DNA from 2 places in the Nocardia sp. NPDC020380 genome. Region 1 is predicted to be linked to the other one. Evidence: riboswitches for the same ligand, from Rfam matches in the RefSeq annotation. Region 1 holds a riboswitch; the other holds the start of a gene.
The links. Region 1 has a riboswitch for magnesium ahead of ACH438_RS44340 (NRAMP family divalent metal transporter). Riboswitches for the same ligand answer to the same signal wherever they lie in the genome.
Positions count from the first base shown of each region.

Region 2: linked by a shared signal. The riboswitch ahead of ACH438_RS23705 (hypothetical protein) and the one ahead of ACH438_RS44340 (NRAMP family divalent metal transporter) in region 1 are both predicted to bind magnesium.

Region 1 is NZ_JBIRVQ010000027.1:59,862-67,647, reverse strand. Features, by position in the region: gene dinB (DNA polymerase IV) at 1-674, shown strand, start outside; gene ACH438_RS44350 (aminoglycoside phosphotransferase family protein) at 684-1,637, opposite strand; gene ACH438_RS44345 (hypothetical protein) at 1,673-2,392, opposite strand; M-box (ykoK) riboswitch at 2,726-2,905, shown strand; gene ACH438_RS44340 (NRAMP family divalent metal transporter) at 3,252-5,006, shown strand; gene ACH438_RS44335 (hypothetical protein) at 5,085-6,746, opposite strand; gene ACH438_RS44330 (hypothetical protein) at 6,912-7,082, opposite strand; gene ACH438_RS44325 (lipase family protein) at 7,351-7,786, opposite strand, start outside.
Region 2 is NZ_JBIRVQ010000008.1:266,073-273,858, forward strand. Features, by position in the region: gene ACH438_RS23695 (nitrate/sulfonate/bicarbonate ABC transporter ATP-binding protein) at 1-1,222, opposite strand, end outside; gene ACH438_RS23700 (ABC transporter permease) at 1,251-3,008, opposite strand; gene ACH438_RS23705 (hypothetical protein) at 3,008-3,757, opposite strand; M-box (ykoK) riboswitch at 3,940-4,110, opposite strand; gene ACH438_RS23710 (DUF3558 domain-containing protein) at 4,192-4,719, shown strand; gene ACH438_RS23715 (DUF3558 domain-containing protein) at 4,719-5,240, shown strand; gene ACH438_RS23720 (hypothetical protein) at 5,280-5,471, opposite strand; gene ACH438_RS23725 (AraC family transcriptional regulator ligand-binding domain-containing protein) at 5,752-6,744, opposite strand; gene ACH438_RS23730 (AraC family transcriptional regulator ligand-binding domain-containing protein) at 6,755-7,657, opposite strand; gene ACH438_RS23735 (AraC family transcriptional regulator ligand-binding domain-containing protein) at 7,641-7,786, opposite strand, start outside.

The DNA.
Region 1 (7,786 bases):
CGCTCCCGGTCGAGCGCCTCTGGGGCGTCGGCGAGGTGACGGCGCGGGAATTGCACGAGCGCGGCATCACCAAGGTCGGCCAGCTCGCGGAACTAGGCGAAGGACCGCTGGCCGCGGCCCTGGGCCCGGCCGCCGGCCGCCATCTGCACGCCCTGTCCTGGGCCCGTGATCCGCGGCGCGTCGAAACCGGTCGCCGCCGCCGCTCGATCGGCGCGCAACGCGCCCTGGGCCGCCGCGATCGCACGGATGACGAGATCGAGACGTATCTGCACGGTCTCGCGGACCGGCTCGGCCACCGCCTCCGCCGCGCCCGCCGGGTCTGCCGAACGGTGGTGCTGCGCCTGCGATTCGACGATTTCGGCCGCGCCACCCGCTCGCACACCCTGCCCGAGGCCACCGACCGCAGCGCGGTGATCCTCGATGCCGCCCGCACCCTGCTGGCCACCGCGCGGCCGCTCATCCACGAACGCGGCCTCACACTCATCGGCGTCGCCCTGACCAACCTCGACGATGCCGACACCATGCAACTGTCGCTGCCGCTGGAACATCGCGCCGAGTCCACCCTCGACTCGACCCTGGATGCCCTGCGCGACCGTTTCGGTTCGGGTGCGGTAACCCGCGCCGCCCTCCTCCATCGAGGCGAGGGCCTGTCGGTCCCCATGCTCCCCGACTGATCGGCGAGATCAGGACATCCCGTCGATCAGCTCCACCAGGTTGGACCAGGACTGCGCGTCGTCGGCGGAGTCGGTGTGCGGGCGACGGAAACGGTGGACGTATTCGCCGGCATCGGTGAGATCCCAACGGCGGCGGTACAACTCGATGAGCTCCGGTCGCGGGTCCACGCCGGTGGCGTGCGCATAGGCCGCCAGGAGGGAGCCGTCGCCGGGGTCGAGATCCCACAGATCGCGTTCGGGCGGGGCGACGAGAGCGGTATCCCAGTCGAGCAACCGCCAGCCCTCCGAAGTCCGGATGGTGTTGCCCGCGTGCGGTTCTCCGTGCGTGACGACCGCCCGCGCCGAGGCGGTGCGGGCGGCTCCGGCGAGGGCGTCGTAGCGAGCGAACTCGGCACGCAGGGCCCCGGCACGGCGGGCGAGCAGGTCGACCATCGGCGCGGCGTACGGACCCTCGTCGGCCACATGACCGGCGAGCGCGGCGTCGATCTCCGCGCGGTGGGTGATCGTGAAGTCGTCGGTTCGAGCGGCGCCGGGTACGGCGGCCCCGTGCACCCCGACGATCATGTCGAAGACCGCCTGCCGCTGCCCCTCGTCGCGGAATTCGCCCCAATCGAAATGCTCACCGGCCAGGTACGGGTAGCAGGACACCGCGAATCGCGTTCCGGCCCTGGCCGATACGGCGCCGTCCGTGCCGGTTTCGGGCGCCACGACGAAGTCGAGTCCGGCGGTGCACAGTGCCCGCGCGGTGCCGAGGGCCGCGGTCAATCGTTCGAAGGCCGTCTGCCGGGGCGTGGCCAATTCGTCCACGGTGACGAACCATTCGCGGTCACCGTCACCGGCGCGCCAATGGTGACTGCCGAATCCCAGCGGCACATATTCGAGGATCTCGGCGTGAATGGACCAGTGCCGGAACAGCACGGCGCGCAGGCGGTCGGAGGGTAGATCCCTGGGCGGGGTCAACACTCGGCCAGCCTACGCGCGACTGCGGTGTGCCTTATTTATTTGGCGGGCGCCGGGTTGAACGGGGCGTTGATGGTGGTGAAGTACTGGATCGCGGCCGCGATGGCCACCGGAGCGGTCACCGCGATCGCGCCGGCGATGGCGCCGAGCGGGGCCATGGCCGCCGCGCCGACGAGGCAGCCCACCACGGCGCCCGGCAGGAAGGTGAAGAGGCCGCCGATGATGCCGGTGGCCAGGGTGACGCCGCTGCCGACGGCGAGGCCGCCGAGGGCGCAGCCGACCACGCCGCCACCGATGAGGCCGACCGTCGTGCCGATGACGGCGCCGGTGGAGATGGTGTCCTTCATGCGGTTCCAGGCGGCCTGCTCACGGTCGTACGGGGACTTCCACGGGGCGGTGTCCTGGAAGGGGAGGTCCACCGGGCGGTAGAGCGCGTGCGGCAGGTCGAACAGCGGGGTCAGCGTCGCGGAATTGTCGTGGATCGCCGCGGCGATGGGAAACACGAAATCGTCCACTCGGAAGGATAATTCGGTTCCGGCAATCACCTGGCCATCGGGGGCCTTGATTTCGAAGGCGCCGTTCTCGACCGCGAGTGAGCCGATATCGGTGGAGATTTGGGCGCCGTCGCCGGTGGCGGACGCGGTGTAGTGAATTACATTGTCCGACTGTGCATCAACGTCGGCATGAGCGGCACCGGCGGCGATCACCGATACCGTCGAAGCGAGCGCGGCGAACGCGGCAAGCTTGGTCTCGAGCACGATTTCCCCTCAATCTCAGCCCTGCGGTATCAGGATTTATCGCAGGATTAGCTAGTTCCAAGCAAACCTTAAGTTTGTTCATAGCCATCTGCAATGGACGTTTGTCCTGAAGTGGTGGGACACACAATGGGGAATATCGGTTTCAATGCCCTATATCCGAACCGTAAACCTGAACATACCGATGGTGAACGAAGAGTAAACAAATTCCAAAGTCGGATATAACGGGCAGTATCGGATATCCGCATTTCACGAGGCCCGTTGGGCCCCAGGCGATCCGAAGGAACCGACCGGGCTGATTTGACATATTCGTTGGCGGAGCCCAATATTGCCCAGTCAGCACCTCGCTAGGCGAGGCTCCTGTACGAACACAGGCCACTGATCCGACGACGTCGAGAGACGCCCAGGGTTAGGACAGATCACCCCGGATTAAGGGGTGATCCTAAGTGGCTTCCCCGGGCCGCGAGCCCCCGGATACGTCGTGCAGTGCCGAAGCTCTGACGAGAGGGGTGCGGGGCTTCGCCGTTCGGCGCGGCCGTGTTTCCCTCTTGCCGTCCGTGAGGACTGACGCGACCAGGTACATGGCGTCCGCGTGCGTCCCGACGGCAAGGAGGTGAGGGACGACAAATGAGTTCCGGCGATAGTCCTTATCCCAGTCCGGACTACAGAGTTCTTTCGTTCCCGGCTTGCCGCGAATCGGTAGACGACTGACCCGCAATCACTTTCGGCCTTTCCGGCGATCCATTCGCCGCTGCGAGGTGTCTTCGAGTATGCCCGGGTAATTGACGTGTGCCCGAAATCCGGTGGCAACCGGCACCTTCCGCATGCCGAAGTACCTTTGATCGAAAGCGAGGGAAGGATCATGGCCTTCTTCGCGAACGGCTCCGGCCGCCGCACTGCCACCGTCACCGCACCAGCCGACACCCACCAGCCGACCGGCGCCGTCATGGACAGCGCGCACGTCGGCGACATCGTGGGCGCCCTGGGCACCATCAAGATGCACGACTCCGCCGAAGGGCGTTCGCGCAAGCAGCGACTCCGCATGCTGCTGGCCATCATCGGCCCGGGCCTCATCGTCATGGTCGGCGACAACGACGCCGGTGGCGTCGCCACCTACGCGCAGGCCGGGCAGAACTACGGCATGGCCCTGGTCTGGACCCTCGTACTGCTCATCCCCGTGCTCTACGTGAACCAGGAGATGGTGGTCCGCCTCGGCGCGGTCGCCGGCGTGGGACACGCACGACTCATTTTCGATCGCTTCGGCAAGTTCTGGGGCGCGTTCAGCGTCGGTGACCTGTTCATCGTCAACGCGCTGACCATCGTCACCGAATTCATCGGTGTGTCAATGGCTCTCGGCTACTTCGGGCTGCCGAAGTGGATCGCGGTGCCGCTCGCGGCGCTGCTGCTGTTCGCGGTCGTGGCGGGCGGTTCGTTCCGGCGTTGGGAGCGTTTCCTTTTCGCGCTCATCGCCATCAATATCGTGATGTTCCCCCTCGCGATCATGGTGCACCCGAGCGTCAAGGACACCGCGCACGGCTTCCTCCCGTCCTTCCCGGGCGGCCTGAACTCGACCCTGCTGCTGCTCATCGTCTCCATCGTGGGCACCACCGTGGCGCCGTGGCAGCTGTTCTTCCAGCAGTCCAACATCGTCGACAAGCGCATCACACCGCGCTGGATCAAGTACGAGCGGATCGACCTGTGGGTCGGCATCGTCGTGGTGATGATCGGCGCGATCGCCATCATGGCCGCCGCCACCTTCGGCCTGGCCGGCACCGACGCGATCGGCAACTTCACCGATGCGGGCGCGGTGGCGCAGGCGCTGCACGACCACATGGGCCCGACCGTGGGCGCGCTGTTCGCGATCCTGCTGCTGGACGCCTCGCTCATCGGCGCGAACGCGGTCGGCCTGGCCACCACGTACGCGCTCGGCGACACCCTCGGCAAGCGGCACTCGCTGCACTGGAAGATCAGCGAAGCCCCGGCCTTCTACGCGGGTTACGCGGCGCTGCTGGCCGTCGCGGGCGCGGTGGCGTTCAGCCCCGATCACGTGCTGGGTCTGCTGACCCAGGGTGTGCAGGCCCTGGCCGGTGTCCTGCTGCCCTCGGCCACGGTGTTCCTGGTGCTGCTCTGCAATGACAAGGCGGTGCTCGGGCCGTGGGTGAACACGGTGCGGCAGAACATCGTCGCCGGTGTGATCGTGTGGTCGCTGGTGCTGCTGTCGCTGGCCCTGACCGCCGCCACGTTCTTCCCGAACCTGTCCACGCTGACTCTCGAGGTCGGCTTCGGAGTGGGCGCGCTGATCGGCGTGCTGGGTGGCGCGGCCATGCTGCTGGCCTGGCAGCGCGGCCGGCGCAAAGCCACCGAGCGCACCGCGGCCGAACTGGGCGGCCTGGACCCGGATCAGGTCGAGGAGCTCGACGCGACGCCACTCACCAAGGCCGAGCGCAAGGCGATCCGCGAAACCGACCGCGACACCTGGCGCACCCCCGCGCTGGCCACGCTGGACCGGCCGGCCTTCTCCATGGGCCGCATGGCGGGCATGATCGCACTCCGCGGTTACCTGCTGATCGCCGTGATCCTGGTGGGCGTCAAGATCTTCCAGCAGATCACCGGCTAGCCACCGAACGATCCGAACAACGACTTCGCGCCGGACGCCCTGGGGTGTCCGGCGCGAAGTCGTTTCGGGAGGGCGATTTCAGCAGGTGGCGGGGATGCCGGTCAGGTCGACCTTCGGGTCGGTGATGGGGCAGTTCAGGGGTCTGCCGTCGACGGTTGTGTGGTCGATGTTCAATGCGGCGCTGCCGATCCGGCCATCGCTGCTATTGGTGCGGAGGAGTTCCTCCTGTGCGGCGGTGAGGGTGGTGCGGGCGATGGCGCCGTGCAGGATGGCGGTGTCGCCGACGTTGATGATGTTGATGCCGTGTGCCGCGGCGCCGTTCAGCGTGGTGTCGTGGATGTCGAAGGTCAGTTCGGCGGTGCTGGGCTCGGGGCCGGTCGGGGTGTAGGCGACCAGGCCGATGCCGTCGGCGCTGCAGTCACCGAGGTCGGAGTCGGCGATGGTGAGGTCGGTGTGCGCGGTGCGCCCGAAGTTGGTTGTCACCACGCAGCTTCCGAGATTGGCCGGGACCACGGGGTTGAGGGCCGCGCCCGGGAAGGTCGAGTGGTGCGCGCCGACCCGGTCCAGGGTCAGGGATTGCCGGGCGCCGTCGGTGCTGAGGTTGTAGTTCTCGATGATGTCGCCGGCGACGGTGTCGAAATCGCTGTCGGTGACCCGGACCCGGCTCTCGGGTGCGCCGCTGGTGGTGACGTATTCCAGGCCGTTGGCCGAGAAGTTCCCGTAGCCGTTCCGGAAGGTGTTGTGCGAGAGGCTGACATCCAGGTGCGCCTGCCCGAGCGGGTTGAGGAACACGCCTTCGCTGTCGGCCAGGTTGTTGAGCAGCGAGGTTGCGGGCGAGGCGATCTCGGTCTGGGTATTGCCGTCCAGCTCGGCGGTGAGCCGCGCATTGCCGTCGGCTTGCACGCCGAGCGCGAGCAAGGACAGTTTGGCGAGCCCGAGATTGACGTGATGCACGGTGTTTCCGCTGATGCGGGCGTCGATCCGGCTGGTCCCCCGCGCTCGCAGGTCGATGCCGTCCCCGCAGGCCGTGTCGTGCACGACGTTTCCGTCGATGTGCACCTCACCGGCGGCACTGTCGAAGTCGGTCATGATGCCCGCCCACCCATTGTTGAGAGTGAGGAAGTCCGGCACCGGCGGCGCGCTGGCGCCGACCGCCAGTGTGGGCGGCAGCGAGAACGGCCCGATCATGAATCCGTCACCGCATTCCTGATTCGTTGCGGAGACATCGTTTCCGGTGATCACCGCGCCGGCGGCGTCGAGGCCGTAGATGCCGCCGCGCCGCGCGCCCGCGATCACCAGGTTCCGGACCTCCGCGCCGGGCGCGAGCCGCACGGCATCGCCGTCGAGATTGCCGGTGGTATTGGTGATGCGCGGCAGGGCCGCGTCCGCCGACGCACCGAGGACGGCCGGTCCGCCGCCAATGAGGTGCTGTCCCGGTTTGAGTGCGATGCCGCCGTCCAGTGCGGGTGCGGTGCGCGCGACGGGCTGCACCACGATGGTGTCGCCGTCCTGCGCGGCAGTCTCTGCGCGGGCGAGGGATTCGAAGGGGGAATCGGCGCTACCGGTACCGCCGGCGGGTGCGCCGGAGCTCACGTACCAGGTGGCCGGATCCGATTGGGCATGCGCGATGGCCACGGTGTGAGCGCCACAGATTGCGACTGTGTGAGCGCCGCCGACCAGCAGTGCGACCACTGCGCAGGCGCGTCCGGGTAGCGCGCGGACGGTATTTCTCGTATTCATGGTGCTCCGGTGTCGGCGAGACCTGTTCCAAGAGAAGAACTGTGCCAGGCCGGAGTGCCGGTTCCATCCGGCAGAATCCCAGGAATACGCCGCACCGGCTGTCGGTGCGCACAAGGGGTGAGGGGGCGGGTCTTCGCGGGCTGCGAAGCCGCGGAGCCGAATTCGCTACAGCTCTTCGGTGGGTGGGAGGACGGGGAGCGAGGGCTCCGGCATTTCTTCCAGGGCGGCCACCTGCAGATGGATGAAGGCGGCGATGCGGTGGCGGGCGGAGGAGGGCAGCCGCTCGATGTCCGCGGCGGTCAGGACGTTCGCGCCGAAGGAGTGGGCCTCGGGCACTTCGGAATCGGGTGATTCGGGAACAACCTCGAGATGTGGCCGCGGAACTGCTAGCGGACGTTGTGGTTCGTCCGGGTCTGCAGCGGCGGCGGCGGTTCGCACCATAACGAAACCATAACTCGCCAACCCCGCTCGTGGGAGCCGGTGGCGCACTTGAGTCTTGGGGGTGCGAATCCTGCGTAGAAACGTTAGGCAAACCTTCTACCGCACCCAGGTTAACCGGTTTCGGCCGCGGCCAAACATCGCGGCCGAAACTCTCATTCGGAAATTATCGCGCGCCCACCGGGAAACCGGTCAGCAAACCGGCAATGGCAGGCCATTTCGCGGCCAGCAGATTCGTGAAATCGCCGCTGGTGAAGGTACTTGTCGGGCTGGTGATACTGCACCCGTGCGGCGCCGGAACACCGTTCATGCGGTCGATGATGAACTGGTATCCGCCGGGCAACCAGCCCGGGATACCGATGATGTGCTCGGCCAGGAATTCCCGCGTGTAGGTGATGTCAGCGCCGTCACGGCAGTAGTCGTTAACCACCCGGTCGGTTCCCGCGATGGGGATGAACTCGTCGTTCTGTGCGTGATAGATGTACATCGGCACATCCGGCGTCTTCTGTCCCAGCTGTTGTGCCACAACGGCATTGCTGAGCTCGGGCAGGTCGAGCGGATCACCGCCGCCGGTGTACGAGCCGAGGTAGTTCCAGAACGGG
Region 2 (7,786 bases), on a different contig from region 1:
AGCGGCCCCAGTCGATGGCGATCCGGAGTTGTTGCCGCGCTGCGTCTTCGGTGAAGCCTCGCCGTAGCAGATCGAGGAACAAGCCGTCGCGGACCTGTTCGCCCGGGGCGCTGTTGAGTGCATGATCGATGGCGCCGACCAGTGGGGCCTTCGCGCGGGCCAGGCGCGCGAAAATGGCCTTGGCGGTATCGATGTCGGCCTCGGTGAAGAGCCTGCCGTCGAGGGTCAGATCGAGATCGCCGTCGGCGGCGGTGGCCAGGCCGAGCAGGGTCGCCGCATCGACCAAGGGCATGAGGTCGTCGAGCTCGAAGCGCAGTCCGGCGGCCAGGTCCGGGAGGTCGGCGCGACCGCCGGTGGCGGCCACCAGATCCAGCATGCCGCCGATGCCGTCCACACTCGCATCCGGCAGCGGGCGGGTGGTGGGGGTCGGCGTGATGGACGCGTGGTCACCGTCGAAGGGGGAGTCGGTGAGCATGCGGTAGGCCTGATCCACCAGCTGCTGGAAGTGCGCGCCGCGGGGATCCCGCGGGTGTTCGAGACCGATCCGGATCTCACCCTTGATGCGGCCGGGATTGTTGTCCAGCACCAGGATTCGGTCCGCCAGCAGCACGGCTTCCTCGATATTGTGGGTGACCATCAGCATGGTCTTGGTGGGGAAGGCGGTCTCGCCCCACAGGCGCATGAGCTCGCCGCGCAGGTTCTCGGCGGTGAGCACGTCCAGTGCCGAGAACGGCTCGTCCATGAGCAGTACCTCCGGTTGCACCACCAGGGCACGCGCGAAGCCGACCCGCTGCCGCATACCGCCGGAAAGCTCCTTGGGATAAGCGTTCTCGAAACCGTCGAGTCCGATCATGTCGATGGCGTCGGTGACGCGTTCACCGCGCTCGTACGCCGGCATCCCCTGTGCGCGCAGCCCGAGTTCGACATTCTCCCGCACCGTCAGCCAGGGCAGCAGCGCGAAGGTCTGGAAGACCATGGCGGTACCGGCGGACGGTTCGGTGATCTCGGCGCTGCGCAGCCGCGCGGTACCCGCCGAGGGCCGCACCAGACCGGCGATGATCCGCAACAGCGTGGACTTCCCGGAGCCGGATTTGCCCAGCAGCGCAACGATTTCCCCCTCTCGCAACTCCAGGCAGACATCGGACAGTACCGGCAGTTGCTCGCCGGAGGGGTTGGTGAAGTTCTTGGTGACACGATCCACGGTGATGACCGGAGCGGACATGGTTGTTCTCCCTACAAAGATTGCTGAATTACACGAGCGCGAAGCGCTTTTCGGCTTTCACCTGCAGCCGCCGCCACACCAGGCGGTTGATGGCGACGGTGACGACGCTCATGACGAAGGTGCCCAGCAGCACCTTGGCGAAGTCGCCGGCCGCGGTGGCATTGGTGATGTACGCGCCCAGGCCGAACGCCTCCAGATGGGTGTGCCCCGATTCGACGACCTCACCGACCAGCGTCGCGTTCCACGCCCCGCCGAAGGCGGTGATGGCGCCGACCACATACCCGGGCGCGATCGCGGGCAGTATCAACGACTTCCAGCGCTGCACGCCCTGCACGCCCAGATCGTCCATGGCCTCCCGCAGATCCGTGGGGATCTGCCCGGCCGCGGCGATCACATTGAACAGCACGTACCACTGCGCGCCCAGCGCCATCAGCACCGTGCCGCCGATATTCAGCGAGATACCCGTGTAGGTGAGCGCGGCGATCACGAAGATGTACAGGAACTGCGCCGGGAAACTGGCCAGCACCTGCACCACCGGCTGCGCGAACCGGCACACCCGCGGATTCATGCCGATCCACACGCCGATCGGCACCCACACCACCGTGGATACCACCAGCAGCACCATCACGCGGAGCAGACTGGCCAGGCCCATGAGCGTGGTCGGCCCGAATTCCGCGAAGCCGACGGTCCTTTCGAAGTAGGCGGCCAGCGTCCAGGTGCCCCAGGCCAGCGCCGCGAACAGCAGCCCGAAGAAGATCGCGTCGCCGGTGCGGCTGTCGCGCCGGTCGTCGTACGCGGAGCGCGTGCTGTGCCCGAACACCCGCATGACCCGGTCGAGACCCTCACCGACCGGCCGCAGCAGGCGCGCGGTCCGGCCCGGCAGCGTGGAGCGCCGCAGCAGGTCCAGCACCAGACTCCGTGGCGCCAGCGCGCTTTCGGTGTTCTCCACCCGGAAGCGCTCCGACCAGGCCGTGAACGGCCGCCAGAACAGCACGTTCACCAGCGCGATGGTGATCACCATGACCGCCGCGCCCAGCATGAGATTCCCGACCTGCGCGTCCACGGTGGCGGCGGCGATGAAACTGCCCATGCCGGGCAGCGCCTGATCATTGCCCGCGACCGTGATCACCTCGGACGAGGCGAGCATGAACCACGCGCCCCCGAAGCTCATCATCCCGTTCCAGATCATCGGCACCATGGCGGTCGGCACCTCCAGCCGCCACAGCCGCTGCCAGCGGGTCAGCCGCATCATGCGCGCCGCGTCGTCGAGCTCGCGCGGCATATTGCGCAGCGCCTGGTAGTAGGCGAAGGTCATGTTCCACGCCTGCGCGGTGAAGATGGCGAAGATGCACGCCGCCTCCGCACCCAGGTAGGAGCCGCGGAACAGGGCCACGAACGCGGTCACCGTGATCGACACCAGCGCCAGCACCGGCACCGACTGCAGCACGTCGAGCATGGGCACGAGCACCTTCTCGGCCCGCCGCGACCGTGCCGCCCACTGCCCCACGACCAGCGTGAACACAATGGACGCGAGCAGCCCGAGGAACATGCGCAGCGTGGTCCGCGCCGCGTAGTACGGCAGGTTCGACGGATCGGTGGAAACGGTGTCCTGCCCGGTGTCCGGCGTCCAGGGCACCGTCATATCGCGGAAGAGCCTGAGCACCACGATGATCAGCACGGCGGCCGCGCCGATCAGCAGATAATCCGTCCCGCGCAGCCGGTTGCGGACGACCGGGACATCCGGAGCCGTCTTGGGGGCGTTGGGGATTGCGAGTTCGAGAGTCATCAGTCGTTCGCCTCCGGTGCGGGCGGGGCGGTCATGACGTTGTAGTAGTGGACGGCCGACGCGATCAGCGCGGGCACGCCGATGATCAGGTTGAACACCACCACGCCCATCCCGGCGCCGACGACCGCGCCGGCGAGACAGCCGACGATCGTGCCGAGCGGCCCGGCGGCCGCGGTGCCGAGGGCGCCGGTGAATACACACCCCAGCGGCCCGCCGACGATCGCGCCCAGCAGCGTGCCCACCGCGAGCGCGACGGTCAGCTCGTTGTTCACATTGGCCATGGCGGTGTTCATCCGATCCTCGGGGGTATCGGAAATGTGCTGCGCCAGCAGGATCGGCTCGGTGGTGCGGGCCTCGGCATCGAGTTGCGCCGTCCGGGTGCGCTCGGCCGCGGTGGCGGGCCGGGCCAGGTCGGCGCGCGGGGTGAGGGTCGCGGTGGTGCCGTCCACCTGCGCGTCGACCGGGAAGACGGTGTCCTGCCGGATGACCGTCAGCGGGATCGCCGTGAGCGCCACGCCGTTCGAATCGGTGATCCGGAGCTGATTCCCGTCGACCTGGAGCGACCCGGCATCGGTGTGCAGCACGACCGAGCGGTCTTCGATCCGCGCCTGCCCGCCGATCGCAGCGGCCGGGGTGCCGGCCTCGGCGGGTCCGGTGTGTTCCGGCGGCTCGGCCAGGCCGACGGCATGGCCGGCCAGTGCGGTGGTGGTGATCGCGGCGGTGGCGAGCGCGAGCATACGAATTCTCATCTTTTATGCCTCGTGTGATCGCTGCCCGAATTGTATTCAGGGCAGCACAAATTTACCGATCGGCACTGTGGCGCCTACGGTGATGAATTTTTCTCGCGAAATTCCGCTGTGGTTCCGGAATTGCGCATGCGTGTATTCCGATGAGCACGCTTGGGAGGAAGGCCCGTGGATCATGAGATGGGCAGACACCCCTCTCGTCAGAGCTTCGGCACTGTACGACGTATCGCTATGAACGGAAGCCACCTTGGATAACCCCTTAATCCGGGGAAATCTGTCCTAACCTTGGGCGTCTCTCGACGTCGTCAGATCAGTGGCCTGTGTTCGTACAGGAGCCTCGCCTATCGAGGTGCAATGCCCAACGTAGTAAAGGCTCCGTAAAAAGTCAAAAGGCTTCTTTTCGACGCATCTTCGATACGTCGCCTACTCTGGTCGGCGTGGTGAGAGCAGTATCGGCAGCGGCGGGGATCGCCCTGATCGGGGTGGCGGTAGCGGGCTGCGGGCATGCGGATCGGCCGGCGGCGGCGCCGACGACCACGAGTGCCGGGCCGATCGCGCCCTCCCCGAACACCATCGGGCTCTGCGGTGGGGTCGCCGACTCCGACGTCGAACAGGCGACGGGAGTGCCAGGCCTGCAGCGCGTGGCGATCAATCCGTTCAGCTGCGGCTGGCAGTCGGCCGCCAGCGGCGACTACACCGTGATCTTCCATTGGTTCCGTGGCGCCGGACTCGACGCGCGCCGCGATCAGATCACCGACAGCACACCGGCCACGGTGACGGTGGCCGGCCGCTCCGGCCTGAGCTGGACCTCCGCGCAGTCCTGCGAGGTGGGCGTGCCCTTCGGCGGCACCGATTTCATCGATTGGTCCATCAAGGCGGGTACCTCCGAAAACGGCCGCCCGCAGCCGTGTTCGGCGCTCGAGCAGCTGGCCGCGGAGACCCTGGCGAAGGCGGGGCAGGGGTAATGCGCAGAGTCTGGACGGGTGTGGCGCTGGCCGCGGCCGCCGTGGCCACCATGGCGACACTGACGGGATGCACGCAGCATTCCGGGGATTCGGCGGTGCGGCAGTCGGTCGACCCCAATCTGCTGGCCGGGTGCGGTCCGATCGAGGATCAGAAGATCGCGCAGATCGTCGGCCTGACCGGTCTGCAGCAGCAGAGCCGGCCCACCATCTGCAATTGGACCGGCCGGAATTCGGCCGGCGCCCCCGTCGATGTCACCTACGCCTGGCTGCAGAACGACACCATGGGCCGCGAGGCCGAGGTGGCCGGGCAGTCCGGTTATCAGATCGAACGTGTGGTCGTGAAGCACTTCTCGGGGATGTACTGGCACGCCTCCGGCGATCCGGGCAGCTGCGCGGTGACGGTGGCCGACACCGGGACCGTCACCTGGTGGGTGCAGAACCGCGACCGGTCCGCGCAACCGGATCCGTGTGCCGCGGCAATGACTCTGGCCGAGGCCACCCTCGCGGTGGACGGCGTCTGACTTTCTGCTGCAACCTGTTTCAGTGTTTTCCGGGCCGTCTCAGTGCTTGAGAAACGTTGCGGCGATGTTCCAGAACATGTTCTGGTCCACTTTATGGAAATCCCAGGTCTCCGTGAGACTGTGCGTGGCGGTCACGATCGCCGGAATATCGAAGTCGTGACGGCTGGCCGTGCCCTTGGCCTCGACGGCGGTGATGACGAAGGCGGTGGCGGTTTCTGCTGTGTGGGGCATGTGCGAGCTCCAATCGAGTACCGGGCCGGGTAGGTCGTGCGGGCAGTGCGGGGCGATGCGTGGCCGCGGACATCGTCGGCCGCGCCACGCATCTGAACGCCGTGACGCGCATCGCGGCCGGCGCGTCACTGGCGTTTCCGTCCAGTTTTGTTTCGGCGAGTGACGCAGGGGAGTTCCGAAAACGCCAACTCGCTCGATGGGGCGCCAAACTCTTGCTGGGGAGTTGCCCAAATACCGTACGGTAGGTGCCTTTTCGGGGTGCATCCGGGGTCGGATCCACTCAGGAAACGTCGCGTCCACGCCATCGGTGCACCGCCCGGCGGAGGCTCGCGGGATCCGCGTAACCGAGGAATTCCGCCTGCTGAGCGCGTGGAAGATGTTCCGCCCGGCGCAATCTCCGCTGCCGCGCCAGATCGAGTTCCCGGCGCCAGCTGGTGCCGTGCTCGGTGAGTCGCCGTTGCAACGATCTAGGTGAGGTCAGCAACCGTCTTGCCACCACCTCCAGCGTTGCCGAACCCTCCGTCAGCGTCGCATCGAGCACCGCGCCCAACCGGTCCAGCCACGTCACCTCGGACTCTGGGGTCGCGGGCAGAGTTGCCGCGTAGGACAGCAGAATTGCCGTCAACTCCGGATCCGCGGACTTCATCGGCAGCGCCAGATCCGCTGCCCGCAAGGTGATGCTGTCCGAGCCCGACCCGAAATCGATTGCGGCGGCCCCGAACAGCTCCGTGAAGGCGGCCGGCGACGCCGGGGCCGGTTGGCGGAACGAAACCCGGACCGGCGCCAGCGGATACCGCGTGGCGCCCCGCGCCCGGCCGATAATGAGCGCGAATGCGGCCTGTACCAGCAACTCTCGCCCGCGGCTGTCCTCGGTGAAGCTGACTACCTCATAGCAGACCTCATGCTCGGTCCGCTCGGCAATCCGCAAACTGTAACTCGTTGTCAGGCAGCCGGAATGGCGTACGCACGCGTCGAGCGCGCCGCCCAGCGTCTCACCGGACAGGAACAGGTACTCCAGCAGCCCGAATTCGCCGACGGTGCTCTCCTCCGCGGCTCGCAGCGCGATATCCGGATTACCGGTCTGCTGTTCGATCAGCTCCCACACGCGGGTGCAGTACCGGTGCGATACCCGGGCGGACTCACCGCCCTCCCGCCAATTCGGCACGCCCGCAAGCCGGGCCAGCCGATCCGGGTCCAGGCCCAGCCGGGCCGCGCGCTCCAGCGCGAAGCGCGCCATGAGAATGCTGTCGGTCGATTCCGATCGAGTGTTCACGACCGGTGCATCACCGAACGGGCCGGTGCAGTGGTGCGGGAATCTGGGACTGCGTGCGCCGCCGGGCATCCGCGAGCTCCCGGCTCCAGCTGGTGCCCGCGGCCGCCAGCCGGCGTTGCAGCGTACGCGAACTGGTGTGCAGTCGCTTGGCCATCTCGTCGATGGTGCACCCCGTGCCCGCCGAATCCAGCTCGGCCGCAACCAGATCCGACCATGCGCGCGCGGGCGGAGTACACCGCGGCACGGCGTCCGCGCCCCGCTGCAGCACGGCCGCCAGCCGCGGATCGGCGGTCTGCATCGGCCGCCGTAAATCCTCCGACCGTAATGTCAAGGTATTGGCATCGGCCTCGAAATCGACTGCCGCGGTGCCGAAGAACTCGGTGAACGGCGTGTGCCGGCGCGGCGGCGCCTGCCGGAACGACACCCGGGCCGCCGCGATCGGCGCCTCGCTGCCGTGCCGCACCCGCGACAGCAGGAACGCGAAACTCGCCTGTGCCGCCAGCTCCGCGCCCCGCGTCTGCTCACCGAAACTTCGCACCGCGAAGGTGGTCTCGCGATCGCTCTCCGCCAGCACCGTCAACTGCCGCGAATCGCTCAGCCGGCCACCGAATTCCCCCGCGGCCCGGAACCCCTCGCCGACGGTGTGCGCGGTGGCGACCAGATAGTCGATCATGCCCAATTCCCCCGTCCCATATCGCTCGGCCGCGCGCAACCCCACGTGCGGCGCGCCGATGCGATGCTCGAACAACTCCCACAGCCGTTGATAGACGCGGCCCGGCACGCTCGCGTGCGGCCCGTCCAACGCCCAATGGCCGACACCCGCCGCCCGGGCCAGCTCCACCGGATCCAGACCGGCGGCCCGGATCCGGGTCAGCACGAAGCGCGGTAACAGCACGCTATCCGACGTCGACATGGTCGTCTCCGCTTCGTAGTCGGCCGGGCTCCGCGTCCAGCAGTTCGAGATGCCGTTTGCGGGCGCGATCCACTTCGAGCCGCCAGGTGGTGCCGGATTCGGCCAGCCGGCGCTGCAGCGTGCGCGGAC